DNA from 4 places in the Peribacillus sp. NPDC096448 genome. Region 4 is predicted to be linked to each of the others. Evidence: riboswitches for the same ligand, from Rfam matches in the RefSeq annotation. Region 4 holds a riboswitch; each other region holds the start of a gene.

Region 1 (4,197 bases), on a different contig from region 4:
TAACCGTTAACTTATACCTTATTGAAAAAAAAGAAAGCAAAGTGGAACGGACTGTTTTCGTTGAAAACTGGACTAAGGTAAAAAAAGATACAGTTACGGATACCATCCAAACAAATGGGGTAATTAAACCAGTAGAAGAGTATGATATCTATTTTGATACCCAGAAAAATGATTTTAAGAAATTCCTTGTAAAAGAAGGCGATGCAATTACGGCTGGCTCCTCGTTGTTTGAATATACGACGACCGAACTTGATGCGCTTAAAGCGAATTTGGAAGCGGAGAAAACGGCAGCTGAGGGAGAGATGGCAGGGATTGAGGAATACATAGGGAAGTTGAGGTCTTATCAAGGGACCGTGACCAGTGAAACTGAAAAAGCGGCAATTGATGAATCGGTGGAAAAAAACTTGAATATTGATATAACGACAAGCTCTTCAGATCTTATTAAAAGTAACATTGAGCAAGAAATGTACAAGCAGGAACTAGAAAAAAACAGGTTGAATGAAAAAGTGAGAATGCTTGATGCTAAATTAAGTTCGATTGAGGAGCAGTCCAGTGCGATTGTGACGAAAAGCGAGGCTGATGGTGTAGTTAAAAATATCAATAAAAACCTGAATAATCCCATTATATCCATTGTTTCGACAAATATGGCAATTGAAGGGGATTTCTCCGAAGAGGAAATGAAAAAGGCTGAAGTGGGCATGACTATAAAAGCAAGTTCCTCTGATTCAAAAAAGGCATTGAAAGGAACGATAGGACGTATCCATTCCTATCCCGCTGAAGAGCCGTCTTTAAAAAAAGATAACAGATTTCCATTTCAAGCTTCAATCGAACCGGAAGGCGAAGAAACGGAACCTTTGTTGGTGGGATCGAAAGTGAATCTTACTGTAATAACCAATGAGAAAGCAGGTGTACCCTCCATTCCTATAGAGGCGGTACATTACCAAAAACAGCCTTATATTTACAAGTTGACTAATAAAGGATATGTGGATAAACATTACATTACAAAAGGGCTTAAGGCTGAAGGGAAGCAAGAAATCATAAAGGGACCTTCTGTAGGTGATGTCATCCTGCTGGAGCAGAATGTGGCAGTGAAGAACCATTCTTATTTTATTACACCGATTCAATTTGAAAAAGTGAAAGCTGGAACTTATAAAAAATTCACCTCAAGGGAAAAAGTAAGATATCTGTTACTTGGCATTCTGGAAAAATAACTGCTCCTTTTACAAGAGAGGTGATGTCAAATTAGGTATAAATTATATATCAATATAACTTATTTGAACAAAAATCGGGAAGCGTAATTATAGATACAATAGCCTTTAATACAGAATATTCAGACATATTGAAAGATTTTTTCTAGAATAGATGCGAATAAATATTTACAGATTATCATTTTTAGTATAATATTTTATTATAAGTTAACTCGCTTAATCTTATTCCAAGAACGGGGGACCCAATTTTGTGGATTTTATCCGCTAGGGGTGAATTCAGAAATGAAAGGGCATTTGTGTTTCCAATTCCTAACCCGACAGCTAACCTCGTCAGCGTCTTTAAGGGAACATGTGTGAATATTCACGCCAATAAGAAATCGACACATGAAGTGTCTTTTTTTTCGGCGTAAAGACAGAGTTTTTCAAAAAAAGAAAAATTACTTTCTTTTTATTAGTATCTTGTTTCCCTTACCGAGACAAAAATGTTTTTGCATCAAAGACTTTATGGAAGGTGAGGAAAGTAAATGAAGAAATTCAAATTAAGTTTAGCTAGCCAAATTTTCATTGGTTTAATACTAGGGATTATCGTTGGTGCCATTTTTTATGGTAATGAGTCGGCCCAAAGCTTTTTACAGCCATTCGGAGACATTTTCCTACGAATGATTAAAATGATTGTAGTGCCGATCATCGTATCCAGCCTTATCGTTGCAGTTGCCGGTGTAGGTGATTTGAAAGCGGTTGGTAAACTAGGTGCTAAATCATTATCATACTTTGTTGTCGTAACTATGATAGCGATTGCTGTTGGTTTAATTTCAGCGAATATCATCCAGCCTGGTGCTGGTGTGAATATGAATAACCTGGAACAAACTGATATTTCCACATATGTTGATACAGCAGAAACTAAGCAGCATGAATCATTCGTAGATACACTTGTACACATCGTGCCATCCAATCCAGTTAAAGCCATGGTAGAAGGCGATATGCTAGCGATTATTTTCTTCTCCGTGTTGTTTGGACTAAGTATTGCGGCCATAGGTGAAAAGGGTAAACCAGTATTCCGTTTCTTCCAAGGTGTGGCTGAAGGAATGTTCTACCTAACTAACATGGTCATGAAATTCGCTCCTATCGGTGTATTTGCACTAATCGGTGTGACTATCTCCAAGTTCGGTTTGGAATCTTTAATTCCGTTAGGAAAGTTAGCGCTTTCTGTTTACGGAACAATGATTTTCTTTGTAATTGTCATTCTGGGTGTCATTGCAAAATTTGTAGGATTCAATATCTTTACTTTGATTAAACTTCTAAAAGAGGAATTGATTCTTGCTTTCTCTACTGCAAGTTCAGAAGCAGTTCTTCCGAAAATCATGGAAAAAATGGAGAAAGCGGGATGTCCGAAACATATTGCTACATTTGTTATTCCGACTGGATACTCATTTAACCTTGATGGTTCTACATTATACCAAGCGTTAGCAGCTATCTTCATCGCTCAAATGTACGGAATCGATTTAAGCATGTATGAGCAAATTACGCTAATGCTAGTGTTAATGATCACATCCAAGGGGATTGCGGGTGTACCAGGTGTATCTTTCGTAGTTCTTTTAGCGACATTGGGAACTGTCGGTATTCCTATTGAAGGTTTAGCATTTATTGCCGGTATCGACCGTATTCTTGATATGGGACGTACAGTAGTAAACGTTATTGGTAATTCACTTGCGGCAATCGTTATCTCTAAATGGGAAGGTCAATTCAACCCTCCTTCCAAAAAAGAACTAGAACAACAAGTTTCTTAATACAAAAAATCCAGAGTGACATTTCACTCTGGATTTTTTTTTGAATTAAAAAGCGCTTTCTTATTTTTCTTGATGGCTGTAAGTACCTTCTTGACGCATCTTTTTGCATGTCAAAATACCCCGAAACTCATAAAGCCTTTCATCATGTCCTCCAAACCAAATTATTTCCTCTTGCTCCCAGAAGGTCAGGTGATTTTCGTTTTTATCACGATCATGTGTTGTGAAAATGAAAATACCTTCATTAAAATAAGGTTGAATTGTTTTTAAGCTACGGTCGGTTATTTCGCTGGGGAATCATCAGCATAGCGGCCCCATGAAATGAATTAATGATAAAACCTTTATTGATCAATTATTCCAATTCTATATTTTTTCCTATTGGTTAATATGGATTTTGTTTCATGTTATTTATAAGATGCAGATGTTGATTAATATTGGGGTTATATAACTTACGTGAAACTCCAAAAGTTTGATAAAATAACATTATTGATTGAGAGCTCGGAGGGGGTCAGGTTATGAAGAATGACAGCAATGATATCTTATACATGTATATGCAGGCTTCCGAACGGTTTGTCCTTTTTAATGGACTCAATTTTCGTGAATTCGTCCATTCACTGCCATATAGCTTGGATTCGATCTTATTATTGAAACATCAATTCGATGGTGGGGAATACAATTTGAATGTCCTGCTTGAGAGCGCTTCATCTGAAGCTATTGCGAAGCTCGTTAAAGAAAATGTCCGGGCATATGGAGATTTCTGTTGGGTCGATTTTGAAGAAGCGGAAGGGCTGGATGAATTGGATGGAAGGGAAATAGCGGAGCTTTTATATTTAGGACACGCTAAAACCCATTTGGATCCCCCATTTTTCCGTAAATTGAATAATCAATTTGTGTACCTTGCCCAGGATGATGGCTGGTTCAATAAAATTTATTTTCGTTCTCTTTCGACATATTATATGATGTTAGGAAGCCTGATACCGCTTAAGCTGGAGCCGTTAAAAGTAGAGAGGACGTGGCTTGGAATCAGAAAGAAAAAAGAGCTGACGGCGATTCCTGCAGAAATCATTGCTTCCTTGGTCCATATCCTGGCAGAGGGGCTCGTTTTTTCCTTTCGGGATGTTAAGTATACAAGAACGAAAATTGAGATACCGGCATGGGTCGTAGGGGATCATTTAAACATGGATGAAATGCACGATTACTTTTCG
Region 2 (4,197 bases), on a different contig from region 4:
TCGGAATGAATTGGGGGATGATCACCGTAACTTTATAATTGGATTCACTAGCCTTATGTTCAACTGTATCCACAAATTTAGTTAGTGGCTGAATGATGCTTCTGTAATAAGAATTCAGTGTAACGAGCCTTACATCCGGCTGCCATTTTTTCCACTTTTCTCCGAATTTCTTTTCATCTTCTCTTTCAAAAGCGACATAAACGGCAATGACCTGATGTGCGGATAAAGATTTTGCATAATTTAAAGAGTTCTCAACCACATGAGTTATACCCGCCACAGGTACAATGATGATATTTCCTTCAATTGGTAAGATTGGCTCACATGTTGTAATCCTTAGTTGGTCCCCAACTGCTTCATAATGCATTCTAATTCGATGAAAAATTAAAATGATGATAGGTAAAAAAATCAAAACCGGCCAAACCTGAGTAAATTTGGTTAAAAAGAATATCATCGTGACGATAAAGCTAATTATGGCACCAATTGAATTAATGGTTAATTTCATCATCCAGCCTTTTGGCTTTTCGCGAATCCATTTAACAATCATCCCGGTCTGGGATAACGTAAATGGAATGAATACACCTACCGCATAAAGCGGAATGAGATTTTCCGTATGTCCTTCAAATGCGACTATCAAGATGATGGATGCAAGTCCAAGTATGATAATTCCATTGGAATACCCTAAACGGTCCCCTCTGATCGTAAACGCCCTTGGTATGAATTTATCCTTCGCCAGATTTACCGCAAGCAGAGGGAAAGCCGAATAGCCAGTATTTGCCGCAAGTATCAAGATCAATGCAGTCGTACCTTGAATGAAGAAATACATGAAATTCCGTCCAAAGATCTCTTCAGCAATCTGGGAGACGACCGTTACCTCTGCGCTAGGAACAATGCTTAAATAATAGGCTAAGAATACGATTCCTGAAAATAATACAGCTAGTAAGGAACCCATTGCTATTAATGTTTTCGCAGCATTATTCGGTGCTGGATCTTTAAAGTTCGGGATTGCATTGGAAATCGCTTCGACTCCTGTCAATGCGGAGCTTCCTGATGCAAATGCTCTTAGCAGTATAAATAAACTGATGCCAGCTACTGGAGTCCCAAGTGACGCATGCAATTCCGGTGAGACTCCTCCCGTCAAAATCTTGTAAATTCCAACCCCAATCAAGATGAACAATGCTAAAACGAATAGGTACACCGGATAGGCCAAGACAGAGGCCGATTCCGTAACCCCCCTAAGGTTCAAGATTGTAAGTAAGATGACGAATATAATGGCTATGACGACATTATAATCATGCAGGCCGGGAAAAGCGGACGTGATGGCATCCGTACCAGCAGAAACACTTACCGCGACAGTTAATATATAATCGACCAATAAGGATCCCCCAGCTATCAACCCTGGATTGACACCTAAATTGTTTTTTGAAACCACATAAGCTCCCCCGCCATGTGGATAAGCGAAAATGATTTGTCTGTAGGACAAAATCAAAGCAGTTAACAGGATCAATACTCCGATCGCGATAGGGATTGAATACCAGAAAGCCGCAGCACCGACCGTGATCAGGACGATCAATATTTGCTCCGGTCCATAAGCAACCGAAGACAAAGCATCAGAAGATAATATCGCCAAAGCCTTTGTTTTGTTAAGCTTTTGTTCACCAAGTGCATTTGATTTTAAAGGTCTCCCAATCAAGAACCTCTTTATAGCAGATAACATCAAGAATTCACCACCATGTTTAATTTATAAGTTTATGTTTCCCAGCTGTAGCAAAAAACGAGACGAAACACAAAAATGCCTACAAGTCATAGCTAAATAGACCTGTAGACATCAATTTTTTTGTCTAACAAGCTCCACCTTCCTTCTCATATAACGCTTACGAGGTTAGCTGTCGGATTCGGACCTAAGAGTAGCCCTACCTTTTAAAGGATTCACCCCTTGGATTGTAAAAACAATCCCAATAACGGGTCCCCCGCACCATAAGGTTTAAGCGATTTAGAAATATGAAACTGTTGATTATCATACTCCCGTGAAATGGAAAAGTAAATGAAAATTTTACACAGAAATAGAATTATTCTTTGTAGGTGAGGTTTTATTCTTGACATATATTACATAAGTCATGCAAACACGTGACTCGAAGGTAGGAAAGGAGGTAAGTAAACGTCTAAAAAGAAAATAATCAAGCGCTCAATGAACAATAGGTGGTCCAAAAAAGGTTAAAATGATTGCCACATGTAGAACGTGAAGGACGAAATTAAACAGATCTGCCCCAGCTTGGATAGTCATTAAATGCATAGAATTTCGCTTTCCGATTCCATTTTAATTCCCGTCCAATCGGGGGCATTATTCCACTGATCCACCCTAATTAATTCCTTCCTTCTTGAATTGGTCTCAAATTGCTTTTTTTAAAGACAAAGTATTTCTGCCCAAGATAGTTAAGCACTGTATAAAATATCGTTCCTATCAGAACAGCCAAATTTTGTTGTATGGATAAATGGACGGTTCCTTCCAGTGATTCTGCAATGGCTTGGCCTATGGAATAAGCGGCGGAATAACAAATCAGAATTACGCAAAAGAAACGGGCAACTCCTCGCCGCCATTCTATGTCGCTTTTAAAGGTAAAAGTCCTGTTCAAAAGAAAACTCGTTACAGCTCCCGTTCCATTGCCGAAAAAAGTGGAGACCCAGTAAGATAATTCAAGAACATTCATGAGAAAAAGCATGATGGAAAGTCCAACCGCTGTATTGACTATTCCAACCAATAAAAAGCGGATAAAGGAGTTAGTGTGTTTTAGATAGTTTTTCAATACTGTTCCGTTCATTGTCTAGTTGCTCCCGTTTTTTTAAATCGAGCGGATTAAATAGATCAAGATCAACAATATATTTAGGCCGGCGTTTTGATTCATTATAGATTTTACCGATATATTCCCCAATCAAGCCGACAGCAATCAACTGCAGTCCACCGATCAACCATACGGAGGTAATTAATGAGGTCCACCCAGTTTCGGTCTGCCCATAAAATTTCAACCATAAAAAGTAAGACCCAAAGAGTAAGCTTATGAAAAAGGAAAGACATCCAAGCCATAATACAAGCCGGATCGGTGTTACTGAAAAGGAAGTAATGCCATCAAGCGCAAAAGCAACCATCTTCTTAAATGGATATTTCGTTTCCCCAGCCAATCTTTCTTTTCGGTCATAATAAACAGAGTCCGTCTTAAACCCAATGAGCGGTACAATCCCCCGTAAGAAAAGATTCGTTTCATCAAATCTCTCCAACTCCGCGATCGCCCTTTTGCTCATTAGCCTGAAATCGGCATGATTATAGACAAGGTTAACCCCCATCTTGTTCATCAATTTATAAAAACCGGTTGCAGATGTTCGTTTAAAAAATGAATCAAGGTCCCTTTTCTGGCGGACACCATATACGATTTCACATCCTTCATTGAATTTCCGAATGAATTCAGGGATGACTTGAATATCATCCTGTAAATCTGCATCAATGGAAATCACACAATCCGAGGCTTCCTTGGCTGTAAACAATCCTGCCAGGAGTGCATTTTGATGTCCAGCATTCCGGGAAAGCTTTAGCCCGCGAACATATTCATTATTAATCGTTTCTTTATAAATGATCTTCCAAGTTTGATCCTTGCTTCCATCATCAACCAACAAAATTTTACTCAGACCAGAAACAACGTTTTCTTCGACTAACCCCCTCATCAATCCACAAAGCTGGGAAATGGTATCCTGCAAAACGCTTTCTTCGTTATAACAAGGTACAACAATCGTTACTATCGGTGAATTCATTCTATTCCCCCCTTTTCACATGACTCTGTATAAATGAATTTTCCATGCGCTTCCTTTTTTTGTGAAAATCCTATCTAGCACCAATCCGTTTTCCTTCGCGTTGTTGATTGGGATGGCAGAAAATATATACTTCCCGCCTAATCCTTTAAACGCATCCATATTAAGGTCCAAATTTTCCAGCTCTTTCTTCGAACGTTTCTTGAACATATAATGCTTCCCAAGCTCATCGGTAAATAGGTAACAACGTCCTCCCCATTCATCAAAGTAAATTCTGATGTTTTTATTCTTAGCCAATTCGTTTTCAATTATTTGACGAAATTGATGTTTGTAAGAAAGCGGATAGAAATTGTTATAGCTATCGAGCGTGTAAAATCCATTAAATTGAGCAATTGCGGGATG
Region 3 (4,197 bases), on a different contig from region 4:
GTGAAGCCCCGACGAACATCAAGAAAATGATGAGCAGTAATGTAGGCTGAGTCAAATCAGGGATATTCAGCGTATTGGAGCCGGCTGTCCTTGGTGATACCGATTGAAATAAAGATGACAGTATTTTACCCATGAAAGATAAAGGCTGCAATGTCTTTGGATTACCGAACTCGAATAAAAAGATTAAAATTGCGCCGGTAACCGTAAGGGTCAAGCTAGTCATCAGAACCACCTTCGTATGTACGGATAAACGATGGGTGTCACGATATTCGTATAGTTCATTCATCACGATGAAGCCTATTCCGCCAAACGTGATGAGGAAGGCGACGGTAAGCGTTACGAATGGATCCGATACATATGGGGTCAAACTCCTGAATTCCCCCATTAAATCAAAGCCGGCATTATTGAAATTCGAGATGGAATGAAAAAACCCGTAATAGATCGCTTTTCCCATTGGCATATCAAAAGAAAAGCGAATCGATAAGATAAGGGCACCCACGCCTTCAATGATGGCCGTGAAAATTAAAAGCCGTTTCACTAACCTGACTATACCTGCCATGGATAGATTATTTAAGGACTCCTGCAAGAGTAACCTGCCCTTTAAAGAAATCTTTTTGCCTAGAAGGAAAAAGAAAAACGTCGCAAATGACATGAACCCTAAACCGCCTATCTGAATCAGTGTTAAGATGACCAACTCACCAAAAGTGGTGAAGGTCGATCCCGTATCCACTACGACCAGTCCTGTTACACAAGTAGCTGAGGTTGCGGTGAATAAAGCATCCAGAAAAGAAAGGCCATCGCCATTTTCAGTGGAAATCGGCAGGGTCAATAAATAGGACCCGATAAGTATCAGGATGGCAAACCCGAGTACAAGTATTTTGGGCGGATCTAACAAATTTTTTGCTTTTATCAAATTGATCATCCCTACTTATAAAAATGAAATGTGTAAAACTGTATGAATATCTTAACCATCAATCCTCATTCCGACTCTTTTTAAAGGCATAATAAAAAGACCTGCGAAAACATCGAACAGCTATTGCTCCTGAAAAAACGCGCAAAAAAGCTCCCGAAATAGGCGGTCTTATGACCTCCTTCGCTTTAGCCGACGAAGTTAGCTGACGGGTAGGATGGCGAAAGAGCTGATCTCATCCCTTCTGCAAGGCAGAATTAACCCCAAATGATTGGGTCCTCCGTACTCAATTCCCTTGAGTTTAGGCCGAAATATATTAAATTGATAAACGTATTCTACTCCCATCATTTAGCAGTTGTAAACCCCTAAATTGTAAAAAAATATTTCTTTAATAAAACTGAAAATTTACGTTTTATTTACATTGAAAAAACGTATTGACAAATATTAGTTAGCACATTATGATAGGTTCGATTAATCCGATTATGATAACCGGCAACGATGAACTTTATTCAATACTTTCAAGCAGAACAAGCTATTGCCAATCAAAATTTGTAATATATATATTATGTTTCTTTTGTAAAACATAAAGAAAAAAGCATTGCATTCGTATTTAAAGATTCAATACATTTTATTAAAAAGGCGGGCAATTATGGAGAAGACGTTCAATAGATATGTTATTAATGCTACAGGCAAGGGTGGCCAGACATATTTAACACAATGCCAGGATAAAGATGCACTAAGGAAATGGATAGCCGATCATGAGGATCAAATCATCATGGATGAGTTAAGGATAACGGATAAGAAAAAGAATCCGTTTTTAAAATTGTTTTCCCTAAGGTAATTCAATTGATTCAACATTCATTAGCGGTATTCAATTATGATCTATCCAGGAACGCCGAGCGAAAAATCCATATCTTGTTTTGCTTTTAAACTCATTTATTTTGAATGAGTTTTTTTTGCGTTATTTACAGTTTTGAACCATCAATGTTAAAATTTAGTAATGGCAATGTGGACGTAAAGAAGAGGAAAGTAAATGAAATGACCACTTTCCGAAAGAGCCCCGAAAGCAGCCGAGGATAGTTGGGGATGTATAGTGACGCATGGGAGTGGCACCGCAAATCGATCTCGTCCCGAGAGGCATTGGCTTGGGGACGGGGTTTTTTATGTACGGTCAAAGGGGGAGAAGCGATGACATTAAGAAATACATTAGTATCCTGGAAATACCCCTCCATTCTATTGTGCGGAATAGGTATCTCCAACTTCGGTTCTTGGGTTTATTTCATTGCACTTAATTTAATCGTTCTGGATATGACTGATTCAGCCTTGGCGGTAGCTGGGCTTTATATCGTTAAACCGATTGCTGCCATATTTACGAATGTGTGGGCAGGGAGCGTGATCGACCGGATAAATAAGCGGAATCTAATGGCGGCACTTGACATATTTCGCACGGTATTCTTAGTCTTGCTGCCATTGACTTCTTCTATTTGGGTCATCTATTCCCTTGTGTTCGTGATCAATATGGCAGGGGCCATGTTCGGAACAACATCAAGGTCGTATATTACAAAATTAATTCCCGTTGAACAGAGGAAACGATTTAACTCCTTACGAAGCTTAATGGATTCTGGGGCTTTTTTGATTGGACCGGCGCTAGCGGGTATCCTTTTCTTGATCGGTACGCCCGTTTTAGCGATTTATATTAACGCGGCTGCCTTATTATTATCCGGTATCATCACTTTATTCATGCCTGATCTTGAAAAGGATCATCCCCTTGAACAATCCAGTCGTTACCTGTCTTGGACCATCATGAAAAAGGATTGGGGCATCGTCCTGGACTTCAGCCGGAAATCTTCCTATATCATGCTCATTTATTTCTTATTCAGCTGCATGGTGGTGATGGAAACGGCCATCGACTCCCAAGAAGCGGCGTTTGCCAAGGCCGTGCTCCTTTTGTCGGACAGCGATTACGGATTCCTTGTAAGCATCGCAGGGGCAGGCATCATTGCTGGCGCCATAGTCAATGCCGTCTTCATCAGTAAAGTGAAAATCTCGCACATGATTGGTCTTGGATCTTTATTTGTCTCGATAGGTTATATGATCTATGCCTTTTCGAATTCCTTTTCACTGGCCGCCATCGGATTTTTCATCATTGCCTTTTCATTGGCTTTTGCCAATACCGGCTTTCAAACCTTTTATCAAAATAATATTCCGGTGGAGATCATGGGCAGGGTCGGAAGTGTTTTTGGCTTGTTAGAAGCTTTATTGATCATCATTACTACCGCAATTGTTGGTTTTTCAGCCCATTTCATTTCGATTCGGTTCGTGGTGATTTCAGGTTCCTTGATCATGTTCGCTTTATCAATTTTATTGTCGATGCTTAGTATGAAGGCCTCCAAGAGGAGGTATTATTCCCTTGGTGATGTAGAGGTAGAAGCGAAGGAAAAGATGTAATCCGATTTAAAGGCATGTTGATGGAACATGCCTTTAATGAATCGTTCATTGGATGAAATTGCGCAATTGGCTGATGAAGTTCAAGATTTGAAAATGGATTTTCGCCATTTCTTCCGCCGTTTGTTCTTCACAGTTCTCCAGCCACTCAGTAATCACTCCTAAAATAGCCGATGTCAGGAAGGCGTGCATATACATGCGGAATGCTTCATTTTTTGCTGCTGGATGCAGGCTGATCAAACGCTCCAATAGTACTTCACCGAATACCCGCTTTATTTTTTTTGCAAAAGAAGGATCGCCCTGATCACCAAGGATGGCCCTTAATGCGTGAGCATGTTCGCTGATGAATTGAAAAATCGCTATGAAAGGCGGGTAAAGTTGCTGTTGATGAAGAGCCAAAAAAGCCTCTTTCGGCAAAATGGCAGTAATGCGGGTTCGAAGTTCATTTAACAATTCCTGCTGTAAGTGATCCATCAATTCATATTTATCTGTGTAATGCAAATAGAATGTACCCCGATTAATGTTGGCGCGCTCTGCAATTTTCTTCACTGATACATGTGAGAACCCCTCTGCTTCAACAAGTGCAATAAAATGATGCTGTATTTGCATTTTCGTCTTTTGTACCATATCCTCATGAATCGATGCCATGGAATGTCTCCTTCACTGAACATTTTTCCAAATGTGTTGATTGTATTAGACCGAATGCTACCTTAGAATGATGATACACTCAACACCGTGTTAATTAAAGAGGGAGGATGTGTGTGCAATGGAAAATGCAATTTCCATTGAAGGGATTGCTAAGGGTTTTCAGCAGAAGAAGGTCATTCAGCCATTGAGCCTGA
Region 4 (4,197 bases):
AAAATGGAGTGTTATCCCCTAAACCTTCAAATCCGGAACCATTATTAGCTGCCGAAGAGGTAAACTCATAAACAACCTGCGAAATTCCATGAAAGCCCGGATTAGAAATAGCCGAAGTGCCCATTTGTGTAGCTAAAGCAATGGCTGACGGAACTAAGATGATTAATGGATGTAGAAGAATGGTAATGGCTATTAGTTTCATTTCCCTGCCTTCAATTTTCTTCCCTAAAAACTCCGGCGTTCGCCCAACCATCAATCCAGCAATGAATACTGCCATTATTGCGTACATAAGGATATTGACCGTCCCTACTCCATCACCGCCAAACACACAGTTCAACATCATTTCTGCCAATGGCACTAATCCGCCAAGTGGAGTAAGCGTATCATGCATATTATTGACTGTACCTGTAGTAGCTGCTGTCGTAACGGCTGTAAAAAGGGCACTCTGTGCAATTCCAAACCGCACCTCCTTGCCTTCCATACTTCCATTCTCTTGAGAAATCCCTATACTCTCTAATGATGGATTTCCATTTTGTTCGCTGAAATACGTAACACCTAAGAATACAAGGAACATTAATCCCATTGCCGAAAAAAGAATCCAACCTATTTTCTTATTTTTTGCCATATATCCAAACGTTAAGGGTAGAGAGGCTGGTATCAAAAACATGGATAAAATCTCTAATATATTTGTGAAACCATTAGGATTCTCAAAGGGATGTGCCGAGTTGACACCAAAGAATCCACCGCCATTTGTCCCTAAATGTTTAATAGACTCCAATGCAGCTACTGGCCCGCGCGCGATATTCTGCTTCGCACCTTCCAAAGTAGTTGCAATCGCCGTGGGATCAAGGGTTTGCGGCACTCCTTGAGATACGAGGACAAGACCGATTAAAATAGATAACGGCAGAAGCACCCGGATGATGGAACGAATTAAATCCACATAAAAATTCCCCATACTGCTCTGGCCGGTCAGACCTCTGAAAAAAGCCATACATAACGAAAGACCGGTAGCCGGTGTCGTGAACATCAAAAACATAATGACGACCATTTGTGATAAATAAGAAAGTCCCGATTCCCCGCTGTAGTGCTGCAAATTGGTATTGGTAAGGAAGCTTACAGCAGTATTGAATGCCAATAATGGATCCATGTTGTCTATCTTACTTGGGTTACCCGGTAAGATCCCCTGAAAGCGTATTATAATATACGAAATAATAAACATGACTAAGTTACTCAAAAGCAGTGCTTTTGCATATTGCTTCCAATTCATGTCACCGGTATGAATACCTGATAGTTTATAAATGCCCCGTTCTATCCCACCAAATATCCGATCTTGTTTTGTTGTTTCAAGGGAATAAACATTTGCTAAGTATTTGGCCAGTGGTATGGCCAGGAAAATGACCAGTGCCAATACCAGACCCATTTGTAAAAAATCCATTTGCATTTCCTCCGTTTTGTAGCTATTAATATTTTTCCGGGTAAATTAGAGCATGAATTAAATACAACGAAAGTGCTCCAACAATAAATAATAAAAGCATGTTTCTACTCTCCCTTTTCTTCTATAACTTTGTTACAAAAATGGATAAATCCAAAAAATAACAAGAATGAAAAAGCTGTAAGTGAAACTGATAAAAGATCCATTAACGTCTCTCCTTCCAAACTGTAAATATGTTAAACAATTACAATGACTCACCCCCTTAGAGTTTCTTAAAGAAACTAGGTTCCACTTGCTAGCAGCCAGTTATAGCTGTAACATTCTGGTTTACTGAAGATGACAAAATCGGCTCCCATTTTTTTATATAGACTAGAATATTGTTGGTCATGAGTGACAACAAACAACCTATAAGATTTGAACTCTGAAAATAGTCTCACAAGATTAATTCCATCAAACAGAGAATTAGGGAATAGATAAACACAGTTACCTTGCTCTGATTTATGAACCATTATTCCATCACATATCTTCAGGTTTCTTGTAGGCCTAAACCATTCTTCATCATAGTCAACAGTTTCTACATTACTTGTATCCGTGTGGGTGGCCCCTATACTTTCCTTTACAGAAATAAATAATTTTCCTTTTCCAACAAGCAGTACTTTTCCCATACGATTCACCCCATTTGTACTTTCTCTTATTAATTTCAATCTGCATTCTTTCTGGGGAAGAAAAGCCTGCCAGTTGAAAACATAAAAAATAGACCAATGCTTACTCTTTCCCCATGTATGCAGCCATGCAGTAGCTATCCATACTCCAGCGTTAATCAATACGATTCACACATCGGTTATTGGATGCATTGCAAAGCAAACATATAAAATTGGAGAAAAAGTACTCATTGGTCTACTTAACGCCTAGCCAGCATGCGCTTCCTTTGCGTTCTGTCTTCCATGATCCTTTTTCATATGAAAATAGGCAAATTAAAAAGACCTACTTTATCATTCAAGTTGCCTTTTGCCGTTTTTACACAACAAAAAAGCCCCATGATTAAGGCGGTCTTATGACCTCCTTCGCTTTAGCCGACGAAGTTAGCTGACGGGTAGGATGGCGAAAGAGTCTCTCATCCCTTCTGCAAATGCAGAATTAACCCCAAAAAATTGGTTCCTCCGTTCCTGATTACTCAGGACTAAGCCGATTTACAATTGTTGGTGTTGAATATGATGTTATTTTATGCTCGTTAACTACTCCTTGTAAATTGTCATTTTGGGTTGAATAAGATCATTTTTCATACTTATCTTAATATATGCTCCTTATTCCTAATGTTTCCTTATGATATCACTTATTTTTCCGGTTAAAAAACTATTTTTCTTTATAAATCTTACTAATTCAAGTTATGAATTATTTTTTCGAAAGTGATTGACAAGAACTCAAATCGGACATTATGATAAGTTGCATAAATTTGGAGAAAAGCAGGGGAGACAATATGGTAAATTCCAAAAAGAAACTAGAGGCTGAAATAAGTGGAGCCTTTATAACTTTTCAGCGAGAACTAATGGGCCGGGGCCCTCAAGAGGCGAAAACATACATTGTACAGGATATGATCATTACCCGTTTTAAGGGAGTGCTGACTGTGGAAGAAAAACACCTTGTTTCCCAAGATACCGGGCGGAAGCTTGTCAAAGAAATGAGGCAAGTGTTAAGGGAAATGTACAGTAAAGATTTTGAGGAGATTGTGAAACGGCTGACAAAATGCAACGTTCTTTCCAGTCATAGTGATATCAGCACGAAAATGGAGGAAAGACTAGAAGTGTTTATTGTAGATAGAGACCTCGAGAAATTCTTAGAATCCAAGAAATAATATTGATTCTTTCTCTTCCCTCTTTCTGTTCCTTTATCGAACTTAATGTAAATGGACTGCCCTTAACAGAAACTTTTAAAAATGAAATTGGCCACCCAGGAAGTGGTGCTGCTAAAGGGGAAAAAGAAATTATTAAACAGAAAGAGAAGCGGAAAAAGCAGATAAAAAGGCTTCATTGCTCGACATTTTGGAAAGTGAACAATGAAGCAATGCTCTTTTTCTGTTAATTGAGATTCCGAGATGCCCCTGTTCTTCGCAATGTCTGACAATGCAAATCTCCTTTAGCATACAGATCCTCCCACATAAGTAGTCAATACTAGTTTCTATATTTGTCTGTAATTTTCCTTCTGCAACTAACCTGACCCTTTAGTTCCATAAGAAAAAGGCCGCCGCAGCACCCCCTCTTATTAAAGTAAAGCACCCATTAGTTTAAGTATAAACCTTCACACTCTCAATAAGGTAACCCGTATTGGACATTTAAGCTAAACATGCAAGAACGTTGAAAGAGAAACTTCCTAAGACGAGAAAATAGGAATTGACAATCACCTTGTGAAAGCTTTATGTAGAGCCCTAGAAGCTTTGGTTAAGTAGTTATTATCTAATTCGAAACCAATAAAGCTCCGATTTAGATTTATAGCAGCTTGTCCTGTTGACCCTGAACCCATAAAACAATCTAATACTGTTTCACCTTTATTAGAATGAGTTGCAATTATTTTTTCGAGAACATCAACTTTCTTTTGACAAGGGTGAAATCTCACTTTTCCACTAACTATAGGTGCTTCATAAGAAGCCCTATCATAATAAGAATTAAACGTTCTTTTTGTGCCTTTAGTATAGGAAATAAAATATTCCCATGAGTTTGAAAAATAATTGGCTTTCGCATTAATGAGGAAAGGATTCGTTTTTTCCCAAA

The links. Region 4 has a riboswitch for cyclic di-AMP ahead of ACIQ0C_RS24070 (hypothetical protein). Riboswitches for the same ligand answer to the same signal wherever they lie in the genome.
Region 1: it holds a riboswitch for cyclic di-AMP, as region 4 does, so the genes downstream of both, ACIQ0C_RS25445 (cation:dicarboxylate symporter family transporter) here and ACIQ0C_RS24070 (hypothetical protein) in region 4, are expected to answer to the same signal.
Region 2: it holds a riboswitch for cyclic di-AMP, as region 4 does, so the genes downstream of both, ACIQ0C_RS17720 (APC family permease) here and ACIQ0C_RS24070 (hypothetical protein) in region 4, are expected to answer to the same signal.
Region 3: it holds a riboswitch for cyclic di-AMP, as region 4 does, so the genes downstream of both, ACIQ0C_RS19655 (TrkH family potassium uptake protein) here and ACIQ0C_RS24070 (hypothetical protein) in region 4, are expected to answer to the same signal.

The regions. Positions count from the first base shown of each region.
Region 1 is NZ_JBIWEU010000029.1:7,428-11,624, forward strand. Features, by position in the region: gene ACIQ0C_RS25440 (efflux RND transporter periplasmic adaptor subunit) at 1-1,211, shown strand, start outside; cyclic di-AMP (ydaO/yuaA leader) riboswitch at 1,412-1,559, shown strand; gene ACIQ0C_RS25445 (cation:dicarboxylate symporter family transporter) at 1,733-2,995, shown strand; gene ACIQ0C_RS25450 (hypothetical protein) at 3,508-4,197, shown strand, end outside.
Region 2 is NZ_JBIWEU010000010.1:140,276-144,472, forward strand. Features, by position in the region: gene ACIQ0C_RS17720 (APC family permease) at 1-1,714, opposite strand, end outside; cyclic di-AMP (ydaO/yuaA leader) riboswitch at 1,853-1,998, opposite strand; gene ACIQ0C_RS17725 (GtrA family protein) at 2,361-2,816, opposite strand; gene ACIQ0C_RS17730 (glycosyltransferase family 2 protein) at 2,776-3,798, opposite strand; gene ACIQ0C_RS17735 (DUF6044 family protein) at 3,814-4,197, opposite strand, start outside.
Region 3 is NZ_JBIWEU010000012.1:60,226-64,422, reverse strand. Features, by position in the region: gene ACIQ0C_RS19655 (TrkH family potassium uptake protein) at 1-913, opposite strand, end outside; cyclic di-AMP (ydaO/yuaA leader) riboswitch at 1,086-1,228, opposite strand; gene ACIQ0C_RS19650 (hypothetical protein) at 1,560-1,751, shown strand; gene ACIQ0C_RS19645 (MFS transporter) at 2,099-3,358, shown strand; gene ACIQ0C_RS19640 (TetR/AcrR family transcriptional regulator) at 3,404-4,003, opposite strand; gene ACIQ0C_RS19635 (ABC transporter ATP-binding protein) at 4,122-4,197, shown strand, end outside.
Region 4 is NZ_JBIWEU010000023.1:19,503-23,699, forward strand. Features, by position in the region: gene kdpA (potassium-transporting ATPase subunit KdpA) at 1-1,435, opposite strand, end outside; gene ACIQ0C_RS24065 (potassium-transporting ATPase subunit F) at 1,461-1,535, opposite strand; gene ACIQ0C_RS24070 (hypothetical protein) at 1,714-2,256, opposite strand; cyclic di-AMP (ydaO/yuaA leader) riboswitch at 2,489-2,629, opposite strand; gene ACIQ0C_RS24075 (Na-translocating system protein MpsC family protein) at 2,910-3,284, shown strand; gene ACIQ0C_RS24080 (DNA-methyltransferase) at 3,827-4,197, opposite strand, start outside.